3 regions of the Salmonella sp. HY31 genome follow, and region 1 is predicted to be linked to each of the others. Evidence: predicted binding sites of a transcription regulator. Region 1 holds the regulator's gene; each other region holds the start of a gene.
What was found. Region 1 encodes PurR, which represses purine synthesis genes. Its sites were predicted from a motif close to CANGCAAACGTTTGCNTG; they were not measured.
Positions count from the first base shown of each region.

Region 2: gcvT (glycine cleavage system aminomethyltransferase GcvT) is a predicted target of PurR. The motif match lies at 4,916-4,933, and genes of this name have one in related genera.
Region 3: purH (bifunctional phosphoribosylaminoimidazolecarboxamide formyltransferase/IMP cyclohydrolase) is a predicted target of PurR. The motif match lies at 4,261-4,278, and genes of this name have one in related genera.

Region 1 is NZ_CP170479.1:2,116,351-2,123,798, reverse strand. Features, by position in the region: gene gloA (lactoylglutathione lyase) at 1-141, shown strand, start outside; gene rnt (ribonuclease T) at 242-889, shown strand; gene grxD (monothiol glutaredoxin 4) at 967-1,314, opposite strand; gene ACE15A_RS10025 (C40 family peptidase) at 1,648-2,472, shown strand; gene sodB (superoxide dismutase [Fe]) at 2,599-3,180, shown strand; gene ACE15A_RS10015 (YnhF family membrane protein) at 3,263-3,352, opposite strand; gene purR (HTH-type transcriptional repressor PurR) at 3,648-4,673, shown strand; gene punR (DNA-binding transcriptional activator PunR) at 4,670-5,602, opposite strand; gene punC (purine nucleoside transporter PunC) at 5,715-6,920, shown strand; gene cfa (cyclopropane fatty acyl phospholipid synthase) at 7,210-7,448, shown strand, end outside.
Region 2 is NZ_CP170479.1:4,073,116-4,080,563, forward strand. Features, by position in the region: gene bglA (6-phospho-beta-glucosidase BglA) at 1-89, shown strand, start outside; gene gcvP (aminomethyl-transferring glycine dehydrogenase) at 154-3,027, opposite strand; gene gcvH (glycine cleavage system protein GcvH) at 3,315-3,704, opposite strand; gene gcvT (glycine cleavage system aminomethyltransferase GcvT) at 3,730-4,824, opposite strand; gene ubiI (FAD-dependent 2-octaprenylphenol hydroxylase) at 5,279-6,481, opposite strand; gene ubiH (2-octaprenyl-6-methoxyphenyl hydroxylase) at 6,579-7,448, opposite strand, start outside.
Region 3 is NZ_CP170479.1:4,519,472-4,526,919, forward strand. Features, by position in the region: rRNA gene ACE15A_RS21645 (23S ribosomal RNA) at 1-1,739, opposite strand, end outside; tRNA gene ACE15A_RS21650 (tRNA-Glu) at 2,059-2,134, opposite strand; rRNA gene ACE15A_RS21655 (16S ribosomal RNA) at 2,220-3,761, opposite strand; gene purH (bifunctional phosphoribosylaminoimidazolecarboxamide formyltransferase/IMP cyclohydrolase) at 4,385-5,974, shown strand; gene purD (phosphoribosylamine--glycine ligase) at 5,986-7,275, shown strand; gene zraR (sigma-54-dependent response regulator transcription factor ZraR) at 7,272-7,448, opposite strand, start outside.

The DNA of each region.
Region 1 (7,448 bases):
CGTCAGAACGGCGGCAACGTGACCCGTGAAGCAGGGCCGGTGAAAGGCGGTTCAACCATCATCGCCTTCGTTGAAGATCCGGATGGCTATAAAATCGAATTGATTGAAGCTAAAGACGCAGGCCGCGGTCTGGGTAACTGATTCCCCGTCGGGCGCAGGTCACTGTGCCCGTTGTTTTACTGCATCCCGGCGTAAAATTTGCCATAATGCGCGCTGCATTTTTTCGTATTAAGAGACTCAGATGTCCGATAACGCTCAACTTTCCGGTCTGTGCGACCGTTTTCGTGGTTTTTATCCTGTCGTCATCGACGTTGAAACTGCAGGGTTTAACGCTAAAACCGATGCGCTGCTCGAAATCGCCGCCATCACGCTGAAAATGGATGAACAAGGCTGGCTGATGCCGGACATGACGCTGCATTTCCATGTGGAGCCGTTCGCTGGAGCCAACTTACAGCCGGAAGCGCTCGCGTTTAACGGTATCGATCCCTCTAACCCACTACGCGGCGCGGTGAGTGAATATGAGGCGCTACATGCTATTTTCAAAATGGTGCGTAAAGGTATCAAAGAAAGTGGCTGTAGCCGCGCCATTATGGTCGCGCATAACGCCACTTTTGATCACAGTTTTATGATGGCCGCCGCAGAGCGCGCCTCGCTGAAACGTAACCCGTTTCATCCGTTCGTCACCTTTGATACCGCGGCATTGAGCGGACTGGCGCTGGGACAAACGGTGTTGTCAAAAGCGTGCCTGGCGGCGGGTATGGAGTTTGACGGCGAAAAGGCCCACTCTGCTTTGTATGATACCGAGCGGACAGCGGTGCTGTTTTGTGAAATCGTCAATCGCTGGAAGCGCCTGGGCGGCTGGCCGTTACCCTTGCCGACAGACAAATAACGTGGCTAACGACGCCGCTTTTGCTCACTATGACGGCAAAAAAGCGACCTTTACAGGTCGCTTTCCCCTTTCACAGATTATTCTGCGTCCGGCTCCTGAGTTTTATATTTTGCGGCAGTTTCTTTAATAAGCTGCTGCAACTCACCACGCTGATACATTTCAATCACAATATCACACCCGCCGACCAGCTCGCCATCCACCCACAGTTGTGGGAATGTCGGCCAGTTGGCGTATTTCGGTAATTCTGCGCGAATATCCGGGTTTTGCAGGATATCAACATAGGCAAAACGTTCCCCACAGGCGGAAAGCGCCTGAACGGCCTGCGCAGAGAAACCACAGCTTGGCAGTTTTGGTGAACCTTTCATATACAGGAGAATCGGGTTTTCAGCGATCTGGCGCTGGATTTTTTCGATAGTGGTGCTCATTGTCTCGCTTCCTTAACTTCTTTTACGACCGAAGCCTGTCATTGTAACGGGTCAGGCTGGCAACGGAAAATAACATTTTCATCATGCCTTATTATTTTACCGTCTGCGGGAATAAGTTGCATACAAAATATCTTTTAAGCGGGTTGCCACGCAGTGATTCGTAGATAACGCGTTCGTGTTTAGCATTAATTGCTATTTTTTTTACATCTGTTAACGAAACACAGCTTCAGAAACCAAAAGCAATTACCAATCTGTGCTTTTGTAGATTAGAATTATCAGGTTTTGTAAATCATACGCAGGCATGATCGCCTGCCTTTAACAGAGGATTGCTCAGTGGCGCGGATAAACAAAATCTCGATCACGCTCTGTGCTTTACTTTTTACTACTCTCCCTTTTACGCCAATGGCCCATGCTTCCAGGCAAGCCAAAGCGACGCCTGCTGTTTCTCATGTCACTAAAACGGCAGATAAAAAGAAAAGCACAACGCCCAAACAGATCAGTAAGACCAACAAAAAAAACGTAAAAACAACCTCAAAAACCAGCCGTTCTTCTTCCGCTTCTACGCCAAAACGTACCATCGCTTCCACGAAATCTCGTCATACGACACATCGCCGTAACAGAACCGCGCCCACGTCAATCGCCGCCCTCGACGTGACGGAAAAATGCACGACGCGTAAAGGCCGTAAGCCGCACTGCGTGAAGGGGAAAGGAACATTGCCGCTCTCTATTGCCGATGCGCATCGGACTAAAGTACAAAAAGCGACGAAAACCGCGATGTCCAAGCTCATGAATCAGATTGGTAAGCCGTATCACTGGGGAGGCGCGTCGCCGCGCACCGGTTTTGATTGCAGCGGTCTGGTTTATTATGCCTATAAAGATTTAGTGAAGATCCGTATCCCCCGAACGGCGAATGAGATGTATCACCTGCGTGACGCGGCGCCCATTGAGCGCAGCGAGTTGAAAAACGGCGATCTGGTGTTCTTCCGTACGCAGGGGCGCGGCACCGCCGATCACGTTGGCGTCTATGTCGGCAACGGTAAGTTTATCCAGTCTCCGCGCAGCGGTCAGGAAATTAAGATCACCTCGCTGAACGAAGAATACTGGCAGCGCCATTATGTCGGCGCCCGCCGGGTGATGACCCCTAAAACAATTCGCTAATATTTTATCCTGTCGTTTAACGACAGGATAACTTCTTCTTTTGCGCCCCCGCTCAATTTGCTACCCTATCCTTACGCGCACCAGGGTTATTGTGCGTGCGCAATATTAATAATAAGGAGAGAAGCAATGTCGTTCGAATTACCTGCATTACCGTATGCCAAAGATGCTCTGGCGCCGCATATTTCTGCTGAGACGCTGGAATATCACTATGGCAAACATCATCAGACTTACGTGACCAATCTTAATAATTTGATCAAAGGCACGGCGTTTGAAGGCAAATCGCTGGAAGAGATCGTGCGTGCTTCCGAAGGCGGCATCTTTAATAACGCCGCTCAGGTGTGGAACCATACGTTCTACTGGAACTGCCTGGCACCAAATGCTGGCGGCGAACCGACCGGGAAACTGGCTGATGCTATCGCGGCATCTTTTGGCAGCTTCGCGGAATTTAAAACGCAGTTCACAGATGCCGCTATCAAAAACTTTGGTTCCGGCTGGACATGGCTGGTAAAAGGCGCTGATGGCAAACTGGCTATCGTCTCTACCTCAAATGCCGGTACGCCGCTGACCACAGATGCGACGCCGCTGCTGACGGTTGATGTGTGGGAACACGCGTATTACATCGACTACCGCAACGCCCGTCCAAACTATCTGGAGCATTTTTGGGCGCTGGTTAACTGGGAATTTGTCGCGAAAAATCTCGCCGCATAAGTCTGAGCACGCAGAAGGTACGCCTTCTGCGTTTTAGAGAGGGATAGAATAGAGGAAACGCCCTCCCTCAGAAGAGAGGGAATCAGTGCAGAGCGGCCGTTAATCCACCTGCGACAATCAAGCCCAGAACAATAAGCGTAGTGATCAACGAAAATTTCAGGTCGGTACTCATCAAGTTTTCTCCTTTTTATTCCCACACAAAAAGTGATATAGCGCATTTTTGCACATTCCCGCACAAAAATCTCTCATGTTTTATATTGATAACTGTTTTTAACGCTTCCCCTTTTCCTCAAGATCAGACAAAATTCCAGGCTTACTGAATTAGCGTAACGGCCATTGACCCCTTCCTGACGTTCCGTGTCGTTTTTCCGGCATGCCGCAACCCTGACGTTGCGATTAGGGTGTGTGTAGGCAAACGTTTACCTGGCGTTTCTCAGGAGCTTAGCGAGGGTCTGGAGTGAAATGTAATGGCAACAATTAAAGATGTAGCGAAACGAGCAAACGTTTCCACTACAACTGTATCACACGTAATCAACAAAACGCGTTTTGTCGCTGAAGAAACGCGTAACGCGGTCTGGGCAGCGATTAAAGAGCTGCACTACTCTCCCAGCGCCGTCGCGCGTAGCCTGAAGGTCAACCATACCAAATCGATAGGCTTACTGGCGACCAGCAGCGAAGCGGCCTATTTTGCAGAAATTATCGAGGCGGTTGAAAAAAACTGCTTTCAGAAAGGCTATACGCTGATTTTGGGCAACGCCTGGAATAACCTGGAAAAACAGCGCGCCTACCTGTCCATGATGGCGCAAAAGCGCGTGGATGGCCTGCTGGTGATGTGTTCTGAGTACCCGGAACCTCTGCTTTCCATGCTGGAAGAGTATCGCCATATTCCGATGGTGGTGATGGACTGGGGTGAAGCGAAGGCCGATTTTACCGATACGGTGATTGATAACGCCTTTGCAGGCGGCTATATGGCGGGTCGTTATCTGGTTGAGCGCGGTCACCGGGATATCGGCGTTATTCCCGGTCCGCTGGAGCGCAACACCGGCGCGGGTCGGCTGGCAGGCTTCATGAAGGCAATGGAGGAGGCGCTGATCAACGTGCCAGACAACTGGATTGTTCAGGGCGACTTCGAGCCGGAGTCCGGTTACCACGCGATGCAGCAAATCTTATCGCAGTCACATCGCCCTACCGCCGTTTTCTGCGGCGGCGATATTATGGCGATGGGCGCGCTTTGCGCGGCAGACGAAATGGGGCTTCGCGTACCGCAGGACGTTTCGGTGATCGGTTATGACAATGTGCGTAACGCCCGCTTCTTTACCCCGGCGCTGACGACGATTCACCAGCCCAAAGACTCTTTAGGCGAAACCGCATTTAATATGCTATTGGATCGCATCGTCAATAAGCGCGAAGAGTCACAGTCTATTGAAGTTCATCCACGCCTGGTTGAGCGTCGCTCGGTCGCTGACGGCCCGTTCCGCGACTATCGACGTTAATCCCCGCTGTCGGGAGCCTCTTCAGGCTCCCGCAACCACTCCCGATTCAACGTTTCGCTATCGCCCAAATAATCCAGCAGCCATGCCAGCGCGGGCGAGGCCTCGTTTTGCTGCCACGTCAGGCAACAGGCCGCATCGGGAAACGGATTCTCTAACGTCAGCGCCACCCATTTTCCGCTGTCTATCCACTGTCGGGCAAAGTGCGTCGGCACCATTCCCACGCATAATCCTGCTGACAGGCAGGTTGCCGATGACTCCCAGTCCGGTACTACAACCCTTTTTTGGTTATCCAGCAACCAGGTAATCCGTTTCGGTAAGGTTCGCGAGGTATCTTCTCTGACCAGCGACGGCCAGTTGCGCAGGGTATCATCGCTTAACGGTCCCGGCATCGCCGCCAGCGGGTGATCGCTTGCCACTACGCAACTCCAGCTCAGGGTACCCATATCCCGAAAAGCATAACGTCCCCCTACCGGAATCGCCTGCGTCGCCCCAATAGCCAGTTCGACTCGCCCGTCGGAGAGCGCGTCCCAGACGCCGTTAAACACCTCCTGAAAAACCAGCAGTTCCACATCGTCAAAATGGCGATAGAAATCGACGATCATCTGCCGGGTACGTTCTGGTCTGACGATATTATCCACCGCAATAGCCAACTGCCCGCGCCAGCCATTAGCAATTTGCTGACACTGTTGACGAGTGATCTGCATTTTTTTGATAACAGAACGCCCTTCTTTTAAAAACCAGACGCCAGCAGGCGTAAGTTCAACATCACGGTGACGTCGTACAAAAAGCGGTACGGCCAGCCACTCCTCTAACTGACGAACGGTGTAACTGACTGCCGAAGGCACACGGTGCAGTTCCTGCGCCGCCGCGCTAAAACTGCCATTGCGCGCCACGGCGTCAACCACTTCAAGCGAGTATTCCGACCACATAATTTGCCTACAAAAATTTTGAATTCACTGGACAAATATTAACGTTTCACAACCGTAATTTCACTCCCTACACTCTGCGACAATGTCTGTCTGATAAGAAAGAGAAACAAATATGCAACCTGGAAAAGGTTTTTTAGTCTGGTTAGCCGGTCTTAGCGTGCTGGGGTTTCTGGCTACGGACATGTACCTGCCCGCGTTTGCCGCCATACAGGCGGATTTACAAACGCCTGCTGCCGCTGTCAGCGCCAGCCTCAGCCTGTTTTTAGCTGGCTTTGCCGTCGCACAACTACTCTGGGGACCGCTATCGGATCGTTATGGCCGTAAACCGATTTTACTGCTGGGGTTATCCATCTTTGCGCTCGGAAGTCTGGGGATGCTGTGGGTAGAAAGCGCGGCAGCACTGCTGACGCTACGCTTTGTGCAGGCCGTCGGCGTTTGTGCGGCAACGGTAATCTGGCAAGCGCTGGTGACCGATTATTATCCTTCGCAAAAAATTAATCGTATCTTCGCCACTATCATGCCACTGGTAGGATTATCCCCGGCGCTTGCGCCCTTACTGGGAAGCTGGATACTGACGCATTTCTCATGGCAGGCGATTTTCGCCACGCTGTTTGCGATTACGTTGTTGCTGATGTTGCCAGCGCTGCGCTTAAAACCATCGGTAAAAGCACATGCCGAGGGACAGGATAAACTCACTTTTGCGACGTTGCTACGCTCTAAAACCTATCGCGGTAATGTACTGATTTATGCCGCCTGTTCCGCCAGCTTTTTTGCGTGGTTAACGGGTTCCCCGTTCATTCTCAGCGCGATGGGTTACAGCCCGGCAGTGATTGGCCTGAGCTATGTTCCTCAAACCATCGCTTTTCTGATTGGCGGATATGGCTGCCGCGCGGCGCTACAAAAATGGCAGGGTTACCAATTGCTTCCGTGGCTGTTAGGGCTGTATGCGCTGAGCGTTATCGCCACCTGGGGAACGGGCTTCCTGAATAATGCCTCACTGGTGGAGATCCTGATTCCGTTCTGCGTAATGGCGATTGCTAATGGCGCAATCTACCCTATCGTCGTCGCGCAAGCGTTACGCCCTTTCCCTCAAGCCACGGGGCGTGCTGCGGCGCTGCAAAATACGCTGCAACTGGGGTTATGTTTCCTGGCAAGCCTGGTGGTTTCATGGCTCATCAGCACGCCGCTGCTGACCACCACCAGCGTAATGCTCTTTACCGTTGTTCTGGCGGCGTTAGGCTACAAAATGCAGTCTCATGCAGCGTGCAATGAGGCCGGATTTGCGCATGCCGATGTCGCCCACGAGAAGTCTCACTAGAGGTTTGTTAACCCCGGTTAATTAGCACGCTAACAATTTTCGGTTGAATCATCAAAAATTGCGGCCTATACTGATTCCCGGTTGTTTATATTACGATAATTATTAGGCATTAACGGGAACCGGAGCGTTCCCGATTCACCACGGATGGCCTTTTCGGCAAGGGTTCCTCCCTTCCTCTGTTCTACGTCGGATAACTGGCTCACGGAATTGTCCGTGGGATTTCTCACAAAGCCAAAAAAGCGTCTACGCTGTTTTAAGGTTCTGATCACCGTCCAGTGATGGAGAAGCTATGAGTTCATCGTGTATAGAAGAAGTCAGCGTACCGGATGATAACTGGTACCGAATCGCCAACGAATTGTTAAGTCGTGCGGATATTACAATTAATGGTTCCGCCCCGTCTGATATTCGTGTTAAGAATCCCGATTTTTTTAAACGCGTCCTGCAGGAAGGCTCGTTGGGATTAGGTGAGAGTTACATGGATGGCTGGTGGGAATGCGAGCGTCTGGATATTTTCTTCAGCAAAGTCTT
Region 2 (7,448 bases), 2.0 Mb from region 1:
ACGATGGTACTGGCGATATGTCACGTTCACGTAAGAAAAGCTTCAACTGGTACAAAGAGGTGATCGCCAGCAACGGCGAGAAATTATAGTTGCGATTGCCGGGTGGCAGCTACGCCTTACCCGGCCTACAAAACTTTTTTACAGCGGTAGTAATTACTGGTATTCGCTCATCGGTACGCAGGAACAGAACAGATTCCGGTCGCCATACACGTCATCAAGGCGTTTCACGGTCGGCCAGTACTTGTTCGCCACGCCCGCCGGGAAGACGGCAACCTCACGGCTGTAACCATGATTCCACTCCGCCGCCAGCTCATTTTGCGTGTGCGGCGCATTCACCAGCGGATTATCTTCCAGCGGCCACTCACCAGCTTTCACGCGCTCGATTTCCGCGCGAATCGCCAGCATCGCATTGATAAAGCGATCCAGCTCAGCCTTACCTTCAGATTCCGTCGGCTCTACCATCAGCGTGCCCGCGACCGGGAAAGACATGGTTGGCGCATGGAAACCGTAATCGATTAAGCGCTTGGCGATATCCAGCTCGCTAATGCCGGTCTCCTCTTTCAGCGGGCGAATATCAAGAATACATTCGTGCGCCACGCGGCCATCGCGACCGGTATACAGTACCGGATACGCGTCTTTCAGACGACTGGCGATATAGTTAGCATTCAGAATCGCCACCTGGCTCGCCTGTTTTAACCCCTCCGCGCCCATCATGCGGATATACATCCAGCTAATCGGCAGAATGGAGGCGCTGCCGAACGGCGCCGCAGACACTGCGCCCTGGCGAGTCAGCATTCCTTCAATTTGCACCACACTGTGACCCGGCACAAACGGCGCCAGATGCGCTTTCACGCCGATTGGTCCCATCCCCGGACCACCACCGCCGTGCGGAATACAGAAAGTTTTATGCAAATTGAGGTGCGAAACGTCTGCGCCAATAAAGCCCGGTGAGGTGATACCAACCTGAGCGTTCATGTTCGCGCCGTCAAGGTAAACCTGACCACCAAACTGATGAACGATGTCACACACGTCACGGATCGTTTCTTCATAGACGCCGTGCGTAGACGGATACGTCACCATGATGCAGGAGAGATTTTCGCCTGCCTGCTGCGCGTTGGCGCGCAAATCGTCAAGATCGATGTTACCGTTCTTATCGCATGCCACCACCACCACCTGCATTCCCGCCATCTGAGCGGATGCCGGGTTGGTGCCGTGGGCAGATGCCGGGATCAGGCAGATATCGCGATGCCCTTCGTTACGGCTTTCATGATAGTGACGAATCGCCAGCAGCCCCGCGTATTCCCCCTGCGCGCCGGAGTTCGGCTGCATACAGACGGCGTCGTACCCGGTGAGTTTCACCAGCCAGTCAGAAAGCTGGCTAATCATCTGATGATATCCTTCCGCCTGCTCCGGCGGGCAGAACGGATGCAATTCGGCAAATTCCGGCCAGGTAATAGGGATCATTTCAGCAGCGGCGTTCAGCTTCATGGTGCAGGAACCCAGCGGGATCATCGCCTGGTTCAGCGCCAGATCTTTACGCTCCAGCGAATGCATATAGCGCATCATTTCGGTTTCGCTGTGGTAACGGTTAAATACCGGATGCGTCAGAATCGCGTCATCGCGCAGCATACTTTGCTGAATGGAGCGGCTATCAAGCGCCACGTCTTTATCCAGCGTTTCAATGTTCAGGCCGTGGTCATCGCCCAACAGTACCGTAAACAGTTGCAGGACATGGTCGCGGGTAGTGGTTTCGTCCAGGGTGATGCCCACCGCGTTATGAATATCGCTGCGCAGATTGATCTCTGCCGCTTCAGCACGCGCCAGTACCGCAGCTTTATCGGCCACTTCCACACACAGCGTGTCGAAGTAGTGCGCGTGGCGCAGCTTCAGCCCTTTTTGTTGCAGGCCAGCCGCCAGAATATCAGTCAGGCGATGGATACGATTAGCGATGCGCTTCAGGCCGACCGGACCATGATAAACGGCATACAGACTGGCGATGTTAGCCAGCAGCACCTGCGAGGTACAAATGTTGGAGTTCGCTTTCTCACGACGGATATGCTGCTCGCGCGTCTGCATCGCCATGCGCAGCGCGGTGTTGCCCGCCGCGTCTTTTGAGACACCGATAATACGGCCTGGCATGGAGCGTTTGAATTCATCTTTGGCGGCAAAGAATGCCGCGTGCGGGCCACCGTAACCCATCGGTACGCCAAAACGTTGCGCAGAGCCAAAAACAATATCCGCGCCCTGTTTACCCGGCGCGGTGAGCAGCACTAACGCCATAAAATCGGCGGCGACGCTGACGATCACTTTACGGGCTTTGAGTTCGCTAACCAGCGCGCTGTAGTCGTGAATTTCGCCCGTGGTGCCTACCTGTTGTAACAGCACACCGAATACGTCCTGATGATCCAGCACTTTTGCCGCATCATCGACAATCACATCAAAGCCGAAGGTTTTGGCGCGGGTGCGGACGACATCCAAAGTTTGCGGATGGACATCAGAGGCGACAAAGAAACGGTTGGCATTTTTCAGTTTGCTGACGCGCTTTGCCATCGCCATCGCTTCAGCGGCGGCGGTCGCTTCATCCAGCAGCGAGGCGGAGGCCATGTCCAGTTCGGTCAGATCCAGCGTCACCTGTTGGAAGTTGAGCAGCGCTTCCAGACGCCCCTGAGAGACTTCCGGCTGATACGGCGTGTAGGCGGTATACCAGCCTGGATTTTCCAGCATGTTGCGCAGGATAACCGGCGGTAGCTGCACGGCGGTATAGCCCATACCAATGTACGACGTGAAGCGCTTGTTACGGCCCGCGATGGCTTTTAATTCTGCCAGCGCGGCATATTCGGTTGCCGCCTCGCCAACCTGAGGCGGGGTCGCGAGCTGAATGTCTTTCGGCACGATCTGGCCTGTCAGCGCGTTTAATGACTCGGCGCCGACGGCATTCAGCATCTCTTGCTGCTGCTCGGCGTCGGGTCCAATGTGGCGTTCAATGAAAGCGCCGCTGTTTTCAAGCTGGCTTAACGTCTGTGTCATGAGCGATGGTTCCTGAAACATGCAGTGAATCGTATTTGTCAGACTACGTTGCCCGGTGACGCTAGCGCTTACCGGGCCTGAGCATATAAAACGAATACGCAAAATCATTCGCGATGCAGGACGGCGGCGACGCAGAGAGTCCCCAGTAGCTTACATAAGTAAGTGACTGGGATGAGCGAAGACAAACCGGCTACGCCGGTTTGAACAGCGCTTGCGCTGGCCCCGAAGGGGCGAGGCCTCAGGCCGAGTAAAGCTAACGCGCCTGCAGCGTGAAGGATGAAGCGTATTTACTCGTCTTCGAGTAATGCTTCGTACGCGGTGGCATCCAGCAGAGACTCCAGCTCGCTTTCATTGCTGGCTTTGATTTTAAAGATCCAGCCGCCGGCATACGGTTCGCTGTTAACCAGCTCCGGGGAGTCGCTCAGCGCATCGTTTACCGCCACGATCTCGCCGCTTATCGGCGCATAAATGTCGGACGCCGCTTTTACGGACTCCGCCACGGCGCAGTCGTCGCCCGCGCTTACGGTCGCGCCGACTTCCGGCAGATCAACAAAAACCATATCGCCCAACAGCTCCTGAGCGTGTTCAGTAATGCCAACGGTGTAAGTGCCGTCCGCTTCTTTACGCAGCCATTCGTGTTCTTTGCTGTATTTCAGTTCTGCGGGTACGTTGCTCATCAATCAATCTCCAAAAAAGGATGAATCACGCGACGGCTTTGCCGTTACGCACAAAAACAGGTTTAGTCACTTTTACCGGCATTTCACGGTTACGAATTTGTACAATCGCCGTCTCGCCGATGCCCGCCGGAACGCGCGCCAGCGCAATGCTGTAGCCCAACGTTGGGGAGAACGTCCCGCTGGTGATAATACCTTCTTGCTGATTGCCCTGCGCATCGATAAAACGCACCGGCAGTTCATTACGCAATACGCCTTTCTCAGTCATCACCAGACCGACAAGCTGCTCATGGCCTTTTTCACGCTGCATCTCCAGCGCCTCACGGCCAATAAAGTCGCGATCCGTCGGTTCCCAGGCGATAGTCCAGCCCATGTTGGCCGCCAGCGGAGAGATACCTTCATCCATCTCCTGACCGTACAGGTTCATGCCTGCTTCCAGACGCAGCGTGTCACGCGCGCCAAGACCGCACGGCTTCACGCCCGCCTCCACCAGCGCACGCCAGAAATCCGCCTCTTTTTCATTCGGCATGGCGATTTCATAGCCCGCTTCGCCGGTATAACCGGTGGTGGCAATAAACAGATCGCCCGCCTGTACGCCGAAGAACGGCTTCATCCCTTCTACCGCGTTACGCTGCGCCTCGCTAAACAGCGTCGCCGCTTTTTCCTGCGCATTCGGCCCCTGTACCGCAATCAGCGACAGGTCGTCACGAACGGTGATGTCGATGGCATAAGGTTCAGCGTGTTGGGTAATCCAGGAGAGATCTTTTTCGCGGGTGGCGGAGTTAACAACGAGACGGAAGAAATCTTCAGTGAAGTAGTAGACGATGAGGTCATCAATCACCCCACCCGAGGCATTGAGCATACCGGAATAAAGCGCTTTGCCGGTGATGGTCAGCTTCGCCACGTCGTTGGCCAGCAGATAACGTAGAAACTCTCGTGTGCGGCTACCATGAAGATCGACAATCGTCATATGCGATACATCAAACATCCCGGCATCAGTGCGCACAGCGTGGTGTTCATCAAGCTGGGAACCGTAATGCAGGGGCATCATCCAGCCATGAAAATCGACCATGCGGGCGCCGCATAGCGTGTGTTGTTCGTACAAAGGCGTCTGTTGGGCCATCTTTTCCTCGTTGAATTAGCGGGGGCTAACAACCATTTTCATGGGAAATCTTCGCCACGAAACCTGACATCGACGCCCTTTTCCCTGCGCCGACGCAAACGTTCTCTTACTCCTGAACTTACCACCGAACCAAACGCTAAACCATAAGGCTGAATTTACCATCACATTAGCTTATGACTAAAAAACGCCAAAACCCCATCAGCACAAAAAACCACTATCACGATAAATGACCTCCATAAACAGCAAGCTGATACGATTTATCCCGACATGAATTAATATTAAATGCGGAAAAAATGTCGAAAATCACGTTAGCTAAAAATGGTGACATTAGAAAATATAATGCGAAATAAGCGGTGAAATTAGATTATTTCAAATGAGGATAGCCCCCCGGCACGATAGCCGGGAAAGCAAAGTGTGACGGGTTTCAAACTCTTGCCGGCGTGCAGTCAAACGCTTAACGAAGCCATTGCGGAAGGTCGTTTAACCCCATCGCCTGGCGAAGCAGTTGGGGTTTGACGCCGGGGAGCGTATCGGCCAGTTTCAGCCCGATGTCGCGCAGCAATTTTTTTGCCGGGTTTTCTCCGGCAAACAGGTCACGAAAACCCTGCATCCCGGCCAGCATCATCGCCGCGCTATGTTTACGGCTACGCTCATAACGACGAAGATAAAGATGTTGGCCAATGTCTTTGCCCTGGCGCTGAAGCCGGCGCAGATCGTCCACCAGTTCAGCCGCGTCCATAAAGCCGAGGTTGACGCCTTGCCCTGCCAGCGGATGGATGGTGTGCGCAGCATCGCCGACCAACGCCAGACGATGTGCGGAAAACTGGCGAGCATAGCGGCCCGTCAGAGGAAAGACCTGTCGTTCGCTTTCCACGCGGCATAAGCCCAGCCGATTATCGAAGGCGATAGTCAACGCCTGGTTAAACGCCTCGTCGCCGCTCTGTTGCATACGCTCCGCATCCTGCGGAGAAAGCGACCAGACAATGGAACACAGATGCGGATCGCTTAACGGCAAAAACGCCAGAATACCCTCACCATGAAATACCTGGCGAGCAACCGCGCCGTGCGGCTCTTCGGTGCGGATAGTCGCTACCAACGCATGGTGTCGGTAGTCCCAGAAGGTTAAGGGAATATCCGCTTTGTTACGCAGCCAGGAGTTGGCGCCATCCGCGCCAATCACCAGACGCGCGGTTAACATCGCGCCGTCTTTTAAGGTCAGGAAAGCGTCGTTCTCTCCCCAGGCGACCTGCTGCAACTCCGCTGGCGCCATTAAGGTGATATCCGCTGCTTGCTGCGCTTTCTGCCACAGTGCGTAGTGAATGACGCTGTTTTCAACAATATGCCCCAGATGGCTATATCCCATGCTTGCGTCATCAAACGTAATACGGCCAAAGCTGTCTTTATCCCAGACTTCCATACCGTGGTAGCAACTTGCCCGCCGCGCCACAATGTTTGACCATACGCCAAGACGGGTAAGCAGTTTTTCGCTGGCGGCATTAATCGCCGACACCCGAAGCTGAGGCGGCGCATCGTTCGCCAACGGCTGGGGGACAACGTGATCCAGTACCGCAACGCGCAAACCGCTCCCCTGCAAGCCGCAGGCGACAGCCAGTCCCACCATGCCTCCGCCAACTATTGCTACATCAACACTTTGCACTATTTACTCCTGGTCAAATGACGCCTTTCGTAGGTCTGATAAGCGAAACGCCATCAGGGCTTGTACAGCGCCTGCCGGATGGCGGCTTACGGTTAACTTATCGCGCGACCCAGCCAAGCGTACGCTGTGCCAACGCATCGCGCGCAGGCGGTAATAATTCCATCGCCATTAAACCGATATTGCGCCCAATAACCAGCGGCGCCCAGCGATTTGCAAACAGATGGACCAGACTGTTCGTCACGCCAATCGTCGTATCCCGGTCAACCTGACGACGCTGCTGATAGCGCGATAACACGTGCCAGGCGCCAATATCCTCGCCCGCGTCCTGTGCCGCGACCAGCGTTTCCGCCAGACTCATGACATCGCGCAGACCGAGATTAAACCCTTGCCCGGCGATAGGATGCAACGTCTGCGCCGCATTGCCGACCAGTACAGTCCGGTGAGTAAACGCTTTCGCCGCCGTAGTAAGAGCAAGCGGATACGCGCTGCGCTTACCCGCCAGAGTCATTCGCCCCAGCCGCCAGCCGAACGCGGCCTGCAACGCATGACAGAACTGCGCGTCAGACCAGCTCAGCACCTCATCGCGCTGGTCGAGCGGGTGACACCAAACCAGCGAACATCGGCCGTGCGACATCGGCAACATCGCCAGCGGGCCATGGGGGGTAAAACGTTCAAAGGCGCGTCCCTGATGCGGGATAGCGGTCGCGACATTCGCTATCACCGCTAACTGTTCGTAAGGCTCCTGACGCCAGTCAACGCCGCAGGCTGACGCCAGCGCGGAGTGGGTACCGTCAGCCGCCACCAGAACGCTGCCAGCTATCACATTGCCGTTTTCCAGAGTGACGTTAACCTGCTGCTGGGTACGCGACACGCTGGCTACGCGCTCCGGGCAGTGCAGCGTAACGCCCGGCGCTTTACGCAAGAGCGCAAACAGACGCAGCCCGATATCATGCAGCTCCGCAACGTG
Region 3 (7,448 bases), 2.4 Mb from region 1:
TATTCTCTACCTGACCACCTGTGTCGGTTTGGGGTACGATTTGATGTTACCTGATGCTTAGAGGCTTTTCCTGGAAGCAGGGCATTTGTTGCTTCAGCACCGTGGTGCCTCGTCATCACGCCTCAGTGTTAAAGTGAACCGGATTTACCTGGAACACACACCTACACGCTTAAACCGGGACAACCGTCGCCCGGCCAACATAGCCTTCTCCGTCCCCCCTTCGCAGTAACACCAAGTACGGGAATATTAACCCGTTTCCCATCGACTACGCCTTTCGGCCTCGCCTTAGGGGTCGACTCACCCTGCCCCGATTAACGTTGGACAGGAACCCTTGGTCTTCCGGCGAGCGGGCTTTTCACCCGCTTTATCGTTACTTATGTCAGCATTCGCACTTCTGATACCTCCAGCACCCCTCACAGGACACCTTCAACGGCTTACAGAACGCTCCCCTACCCAACAACACACAGTGTCGCTGCCGCAGCTTCGGTGCATGGTTTAGCCCCGTTACATCTTCCGCGCAGGCCGACTCGACCAGTGAGCTATTACGCTTTCTTTAAATGATGGCTGCTTCTAAGCCAACATCCTGGCTGTCTGGGCCTTCCCACATCGTTTCCCACTTAACCATGACTTTGGGACCTTAGCTGGCGGTCTGGGTTGTTTCCCTCTTCACGACGGACGTTAGCACCCGCCGTGTGTCTCCCGTGATAACATTCTCCGGTATTCGCAGTTTGCATCGGGTTGGTAAGCCGGGATGGCCCCCTAGCCGAAACAGTGCTCTACCCCCGGAGATGAGTTCACGAGGCGCTACCTAAATAGCTTTCGGGGAGAACCAGCTATCTCCCGGTTTGATTGGCCTTTCACCCCCAGCCACAGGTCATCCGCTAATTTTTCAACATTAGTCGGTTCGGTCCTCCAGTTAGTGTTACCCAACCTTCAACCTGCCCATGGCTAGATCACCGGGTTTCGGGTCTATACCCTGCAACTTAACGCCCAATTAAGACTCGGTTTCCCTTCGGCTCCCCTATGCGGTTAACCTTGCTACAGAATATAAGTCGCTGACCCATTATACAAAAGGTACGCAGTCACCCCACCACTAAGCCCCCTCTGCTTCTTCTGAGGTTGAACGTCGCTTTCGCTCCGTTAACCGCATCTTCCGCAAAGGATGCGTATGTGGAGTTCACCACTGGCTTAGTGGTGGGGCTCCCACTGCTTGTACGTACACGGTTTCAGGTTCTGTTTCACTCCCCTCGCCGGGGTTCTTTTCGCCTTTCCCTCACGGTACTGGTTCACTATCGGTCAGTCAGGAGTATTTAGCCTTGGAGGATGGTCCCCCCATATTCAGACAGGATACCACGTGTCCCGCCCTACTCATCGAGCTCACAGCATGTGCGCTTTTGTGTACGGGGCTCTCACCCTGTATCGCGCGCCTTTCCAGACGCTTCCACTAACACACATGCTGATTCAGGCTCTGGGCTCCTCCCCGTTCGCTCGCCGCTACTGGGGGAATCTCGGTTGATTTCTTTTCCTCGGGGTACTTAGATGTTTCAGTTCCCCCGGTTCGCCTCATTAACCTATGGATTCAGTTAATGATAGTGTGACGAGTCACACTGGGTTTCCCCATTCGGACATCGCCGGTTATAACGGTTCATATCACCTTACCGGCGCTTTTCGCAGATTAGCACGTCCTTCATCGCCTCTGACTGCCAGGGCATCCACCGTGTACGCTTGGTCGCTTAACCTCACAACCCGAAGATGTCTTGTTCTGTCCGGTTTGTTGCGCGTTGTGAATACTGCGTTGTTCCGTACTCGCGATGCTCATGGACATCAAGTCCACTGCGCTCGCTGCGTGCGGTACGCCTTGTCTTCACTTCGCTCACTTCACCTTTTACAGGTCATCTTCATGATTGCGAAAATTTGAGAGACTCATGAACAATCGGAATTGTTCTTGTTTCAATTTTCAGCTTGATCCAGATTTTTAAAGAGCAAATATCTCAAACATGACTCGTAAGTCAGTTTTGAGATACTGATGGCAACGCCTTTCACACATTACCGCGCAAGTGGCGTCCCCTAGGGGATTCGAACCCCTGTTACCGCCGTGAAAGGGCGGTGTCCTGGGCCTCTAGACGAAGGGGACACTGAAGTCTCAATCGCAAGACGCCTTGCTTTTCACTTTTCATCAGACAATCTGTGTGAGCACTGCAAAGACCGTTTCTTTCAGGTAAGGAGGTGATCCAACCGCAGGTTCCCCTACGGTTACCTTGTTACGACTTCACCCCAGTCATGAATCACAAAGTGGTAAGCGCCCTCCCGAAGGTTAAGCTACCTACTTCTTTTGCAACCCACTCCCATGGTGTGACGGGCGGTGTGTACAAGGCCCGGGAACGTATTCACCGTGGCATTCTGATCCACGATTACTAGCGATTCCGACTTCATGGAGTCGAGTTGCAGACTCCAATCCGGACTACGACGCACTTTATGAGGTCCGCTTGCTCTCGCGAGGTCGCTTCTCTTTGTATGCGCCATTGTAGCACGTGTGTAGCCCTGGTCGTAAGGGCCATGATGACTTGACGTCATCCCCACCTTCCTCCAGTTTATCACTGGCAGTCTCCTTTGAGTTCCCGACCTAATCGCTGGCAACAAAGGATAAGGGTTGCGCTCGTTGCGGGACTTAACCCAACATTTCACAACACGAGCTGACGACAGCCATGCAGCACCTGTCTCACAGTTCCCGAAGGCACATTCGCATCTCTGCAAACTTCTGTGGATGTCAAGACCAGGTAAGGTTCTTCGCGTTGCATCGAATTAAACCACATGCTCCACCGCTTGTGCGGGCCCCCGTCAATTCATTTGAGTTTTAACCTTGCGGCCGTACTCCCCAGGCGGTCTACTTAACGCGTTAGCTCCGGAAGCCACGCCTCAAGGGCACAGCCTCCAAGTAGACATCGTTTACGGCGTGGACTACCAGGGTATCTAATCCTGTTTGCTCCCCACGCTTTCGCACCTGAGCGTCAGTCTTTGTCCAGGGGGCCGCCTTCGCCACCGGTATTCCTCCAGATCTCTACGCATTTCACCGCTACACCTGGAATTCTACCCCCCTCTACAAGACTCAAGCCTGCCAGTTTCGAATGCAGTTCCCAGGTTGAGCCCGGGGATTTCACATCCGACTTGACAGACCGCCTGCGTGCGCTTTACGCCCAGTAATTCCGATTAACGCTTGCACCCTCCGTATTACCGCGGCTGCTGGCACGGAGTTAGCCGGTGCTTCTTCTGCGGGTAACGTCAATTGCTGCGGTTATTAACCACAACACCTTCCTCCCCGCTGAAAGTACTTTACAACCCGAAGGCCTTCTTCATACACGCGGCATGGCTGCATCAGGCTTGCGCCCATTGTGCAATATTCCCCACTGCTGCCTCCCGTAGGAGTCTGGACCGTGTCTCAGTTCCAGTGTGGCTGGTCATCCTCTCAGACCAGCTAGGGATCGTCGCCTTGGTGAGCCGTTACCTCACCAACAAGCTAATCCCATCTGGGCACATCTGATGGCAAGAGGCCCGAAGGTCCCCCTCTTTGGTCTTGCGACGTTATGCGGTATTAGCCACCGTTTCCAGTAGTTATCCCCCTCCATCAGGCAGTTTCCCAGACATTACTCACCCGTCCGCCACTCGTCAGCAAAGCAGCAAGCTGCTTCCTGTTACCGTTCGACTTGCATGTGTTAGGCCTGCCGCCAGCGTTCAATCTGAGCCATGATCAAACTCTTCAATTTAAAAGTTTGATGCTCGTGAATTAAACTTCGTAATGAATTACGTGTTCACTCAGAGACTTGGTATTCATTTTTCGTCCGGGGACGTTAAGAATCCGTATCTTCGAGTGCCCACACAGATTGTCTGATAAATTGTTAAAGAGCAGGTGCGACGCGGCTTTCAGCTCACCGTCGCGAGGTGGCGTATATTACGCTTTCCTCTTTCAGAGTCAACCCTGAATGTCAGGATTTTTCTCTTCAACCGACCGGTTGTTTGTGTGAAGTGATTCACATCCGCCGTGTCGATGGAGGCGCATTATAGGGAGTTCTCTGCTGACCGCAATAGAAAAATTGCAGAAAAATGACTGTTTGCTGCATTCCCCAGCAAAACCCCTGGTTATACCCATTTACGCACAGACTTATCCACAAAATGCGCGTTCATTTCTTGGATCTTCTCACTCTGCAAACGATCTTTCAGGGATAAAAGCGGGGCCAGAATTTAAAAAGAAAAATTCGCGAGCGTTGCGCAAACGTTTTCGTTACAATATCGCCGCAAAATGAGGATGCCCCGTAAGGGGCGTTAGCTGAGTTTTTCACGAAAAATTCAGCTAACGCTCTCTGTAATCGTCAAATCCAGGGGATTTACCATGCAACAACGTCGTCCAGTCCGCCGCGCTTTGCTCAGTGTTTCTGACAAGGCCGGTATCATCGAATTCGCCCAGGCACTTTCCGCACGCGGTGTGGAGCTGCTGTCAACAGGGGGCACCGCTCGCCTGTTAGCAGAAAAGGGTCTGCCAGTGACCGAAGTTTCCGATTACACCGGTTTCCCGGAAATGATGGATGGACGCGTGAAGACCCTGCATCCAAAAGTCCACGGCGGCATCCTCGGTCGTCGCGGCCAGGACGATGCGATCATGGAACAGCATCACATCGCCCCTATCGATATGGTTGTCGTTAATCTGTATCCGTTCGCCGAGACCGTGGCCCGTGAAGGGTGCTCGCTGGAAGATGCGGTAGAGAACATTGATATCGGCGGCCCGACCATGGTGCGCTCTGCTGCCAAGAACCATAAAGACGTGGCTATCGTGGTGAAGAGCAGCGACTACGACGCTATTATTAAAGAGATGGACGCCAACGACGGTTCCCTTCTGCTTGCAACCCGCTTCGATCTCGCCATCAAAGCTTTTGAGCACACCGCCGCCTACGACAGCATGATTGCCAACTACTTTGGCAGCATGGTTCCGGCCTACCACGGTGAAAGCAAAGAAGCCGCTGGTCGCTTCCCGCGCACCCTGAACCTGAACTTCATTAAGAAGCAGGATATGCGCTACGGCGAGAACAGCCACCAGCAGGCGGCCTTCTATATAGAAGAAGAGGTAAAAGAAGCCTCTGTCGCTACCGCTCAGCAGGTTCAGGGCAAAGCCCTCTCTTATAACAACATTGCCGATACCGACGCAGCGCTGGAGTGCGTGAAAGCGTTCAGCGAACCGGCCTGCGTCATTGTTAAACACGCCAACCCATGCGGCGTGGCGGTCAGCACTTCTATTCTCGACGCTTATGACCGCGCGTACAAAACCGATCCAACTTCCGCATTCGGCGGCATCATCGCCTTCAACCGCGAACTGGATGCTGAAACCGCGCAGGCGATCATCTCTCGCCAGTTTGTCGAAGTGATCATCGCCCCATCCGCCAGCGAAGAAGCGCTGAAAATCACCGCCGCCAAACAGAACGTACGCGTGCTGGTTTGCGGCCAGTGGGCGGTACGCGTGCCAGGTCTCGATTTCAAACGCGTGAACGGCGGCCTGTTGGTGCAGGATCGTGACCTGGGCATGGTGAGCGAAAAAGACCTGCGCGTTGTCACTAAACGCCAGCCAACCGAACAGGAGCTGCGCGATGCGCTGTTCTGCTGGAAGGTGGCGAAGTTCGTCAAATCCAACGCCATCGTCTACGCCAAAGAGAACATGACTATCGGCATCGGCGCCGGTCAGATGAGCCGCGTCTACTCCGCGAAAATCGCCGGGATTAAAGCCAGTGACGAAGGGCTGGAAGTGAAAGGTTCCGCCATGGCCTCTGACGCCTTCTTCCCGTTCCGCGACGGTATTGATGCCGCTGCAGCCGTGGGTGTGAGCTGCGTGATCCAGCCTGGCGGCTCTATCCGTGATGATGAAGTGATTGCCGCTGCCGATGAACACGGTATTGCGATGATCTTCACCGACATGCGCCACTTCCGCCATTAATGGAGCGAAACATGAAAGTATTAGTGATTGGCAACGGCGGGCGCGAGCACGCGCTGGCGTGGAAAGCGGCACAGTCGCCAAAAGTAAAAACCGTGTTCGTCGCTCCGGGTAACGCCGGTACTGCGCTGGAACCCACGCTGCAAAACGTCGCTATCAGCGTGACCGATATCCCGGCACTGCTAAGTTTTGCCCAAAACGAGAAGATTGACCTGACTATCGTCGGCCCGGAAGCGCCGCTGGTAATCGGTGTGGTTGACGCTTTTCGTGCTGCGGGCCTGAAAATCTTCGGCCCGACCGAAGGCGCAGCGCAACTGGAAGGTTCTAAGGCCTTCACCAAAGATTTCCTCGCCCGTCATAACATCCCGACGGCGGAGTACCAGAACTTTACCGAAGTGGAACCAGCGCTGGCGTATCTGCGTGAGAAAGGCGCGCCAATTGTGATCAAAGCTGACGGCCTGGCTGCCGGTAAGGGTGTGATCGTAGCGATGACGCTCGAAGAAGCGGAAGCCGCGGTGCAGGATATGCTGGCCGGCAATGCCTTTGGCGATGCGGGCCACCGCATCGTGATTGAAGAGTTCCTCGACGGCGAAGAAGCGAGCTTTATCGTGATGGTCGATGGCGAGCACGTGCTGCCGATGGCGACCAGTCAGGATCACAAACGTGTGGGAGATAAAGACACCGGTCCTAACACCGGCGGTATGGGCGCTTACTCTCCTGCTCCCGTGGTCACTAATGAAGTCCACCAGCGCACCATGGAACGGATCATCTGGCCTACCGTGAAAGGCATGGCGGCGGAAGGGAACACCTACACCGGTTTTCTGTATGCAGGCCTGATGATCGACAAGCAAGGCAACCCAAAAGTGATCGAGTTCAACTGTCGCTTTGGCGATCCGGAAACGCAGCCGATCATGCTGCGCATGAAATCGGATCTGGTGGATCTTTGCCTCGCCGCCTGCGACGGTAAGCTGGATGAGAAAACTTCCGAGTGGGACGACCGCGCCTCGCTGGGTGTGGTGATGGCGGCCGGCGGTTATCCTGGCGACTATCGCACCGGCGATGTTATCCACGGCCTGCCACTGGAAGAGGTTGCGGACGGCAAAGTATTCCATGCCGGCACTAAACTCACCGATGACGATCGTGTGCTAACCAGCGGCGGTCGCGTATTGTGCGCCACCGCGCTGGGTGAGACCGTGGCCGACGCGCAGAAACGCGCTTACGCCTTAATGACCGATATCCACTGGGACGATTGCTTCTATCGTAACGATATCGGCTGGCGCGCCATCGAACGCGAGCAGAACTAACGCGATAATTTCGCCAGCAGCGTCTTACGCGTGATCCCTAACTGACGGGCGGCTTCCGTTTTGTTGCCACCCGTTTTTTCGAGCGCCGCCAGAATGACCTCTTTTTCCACATCGACCAACGGTTGGATCTCGGCGCTGTTTTCCGTTTTTATCGGCGTCGCTGCAATAGCGAG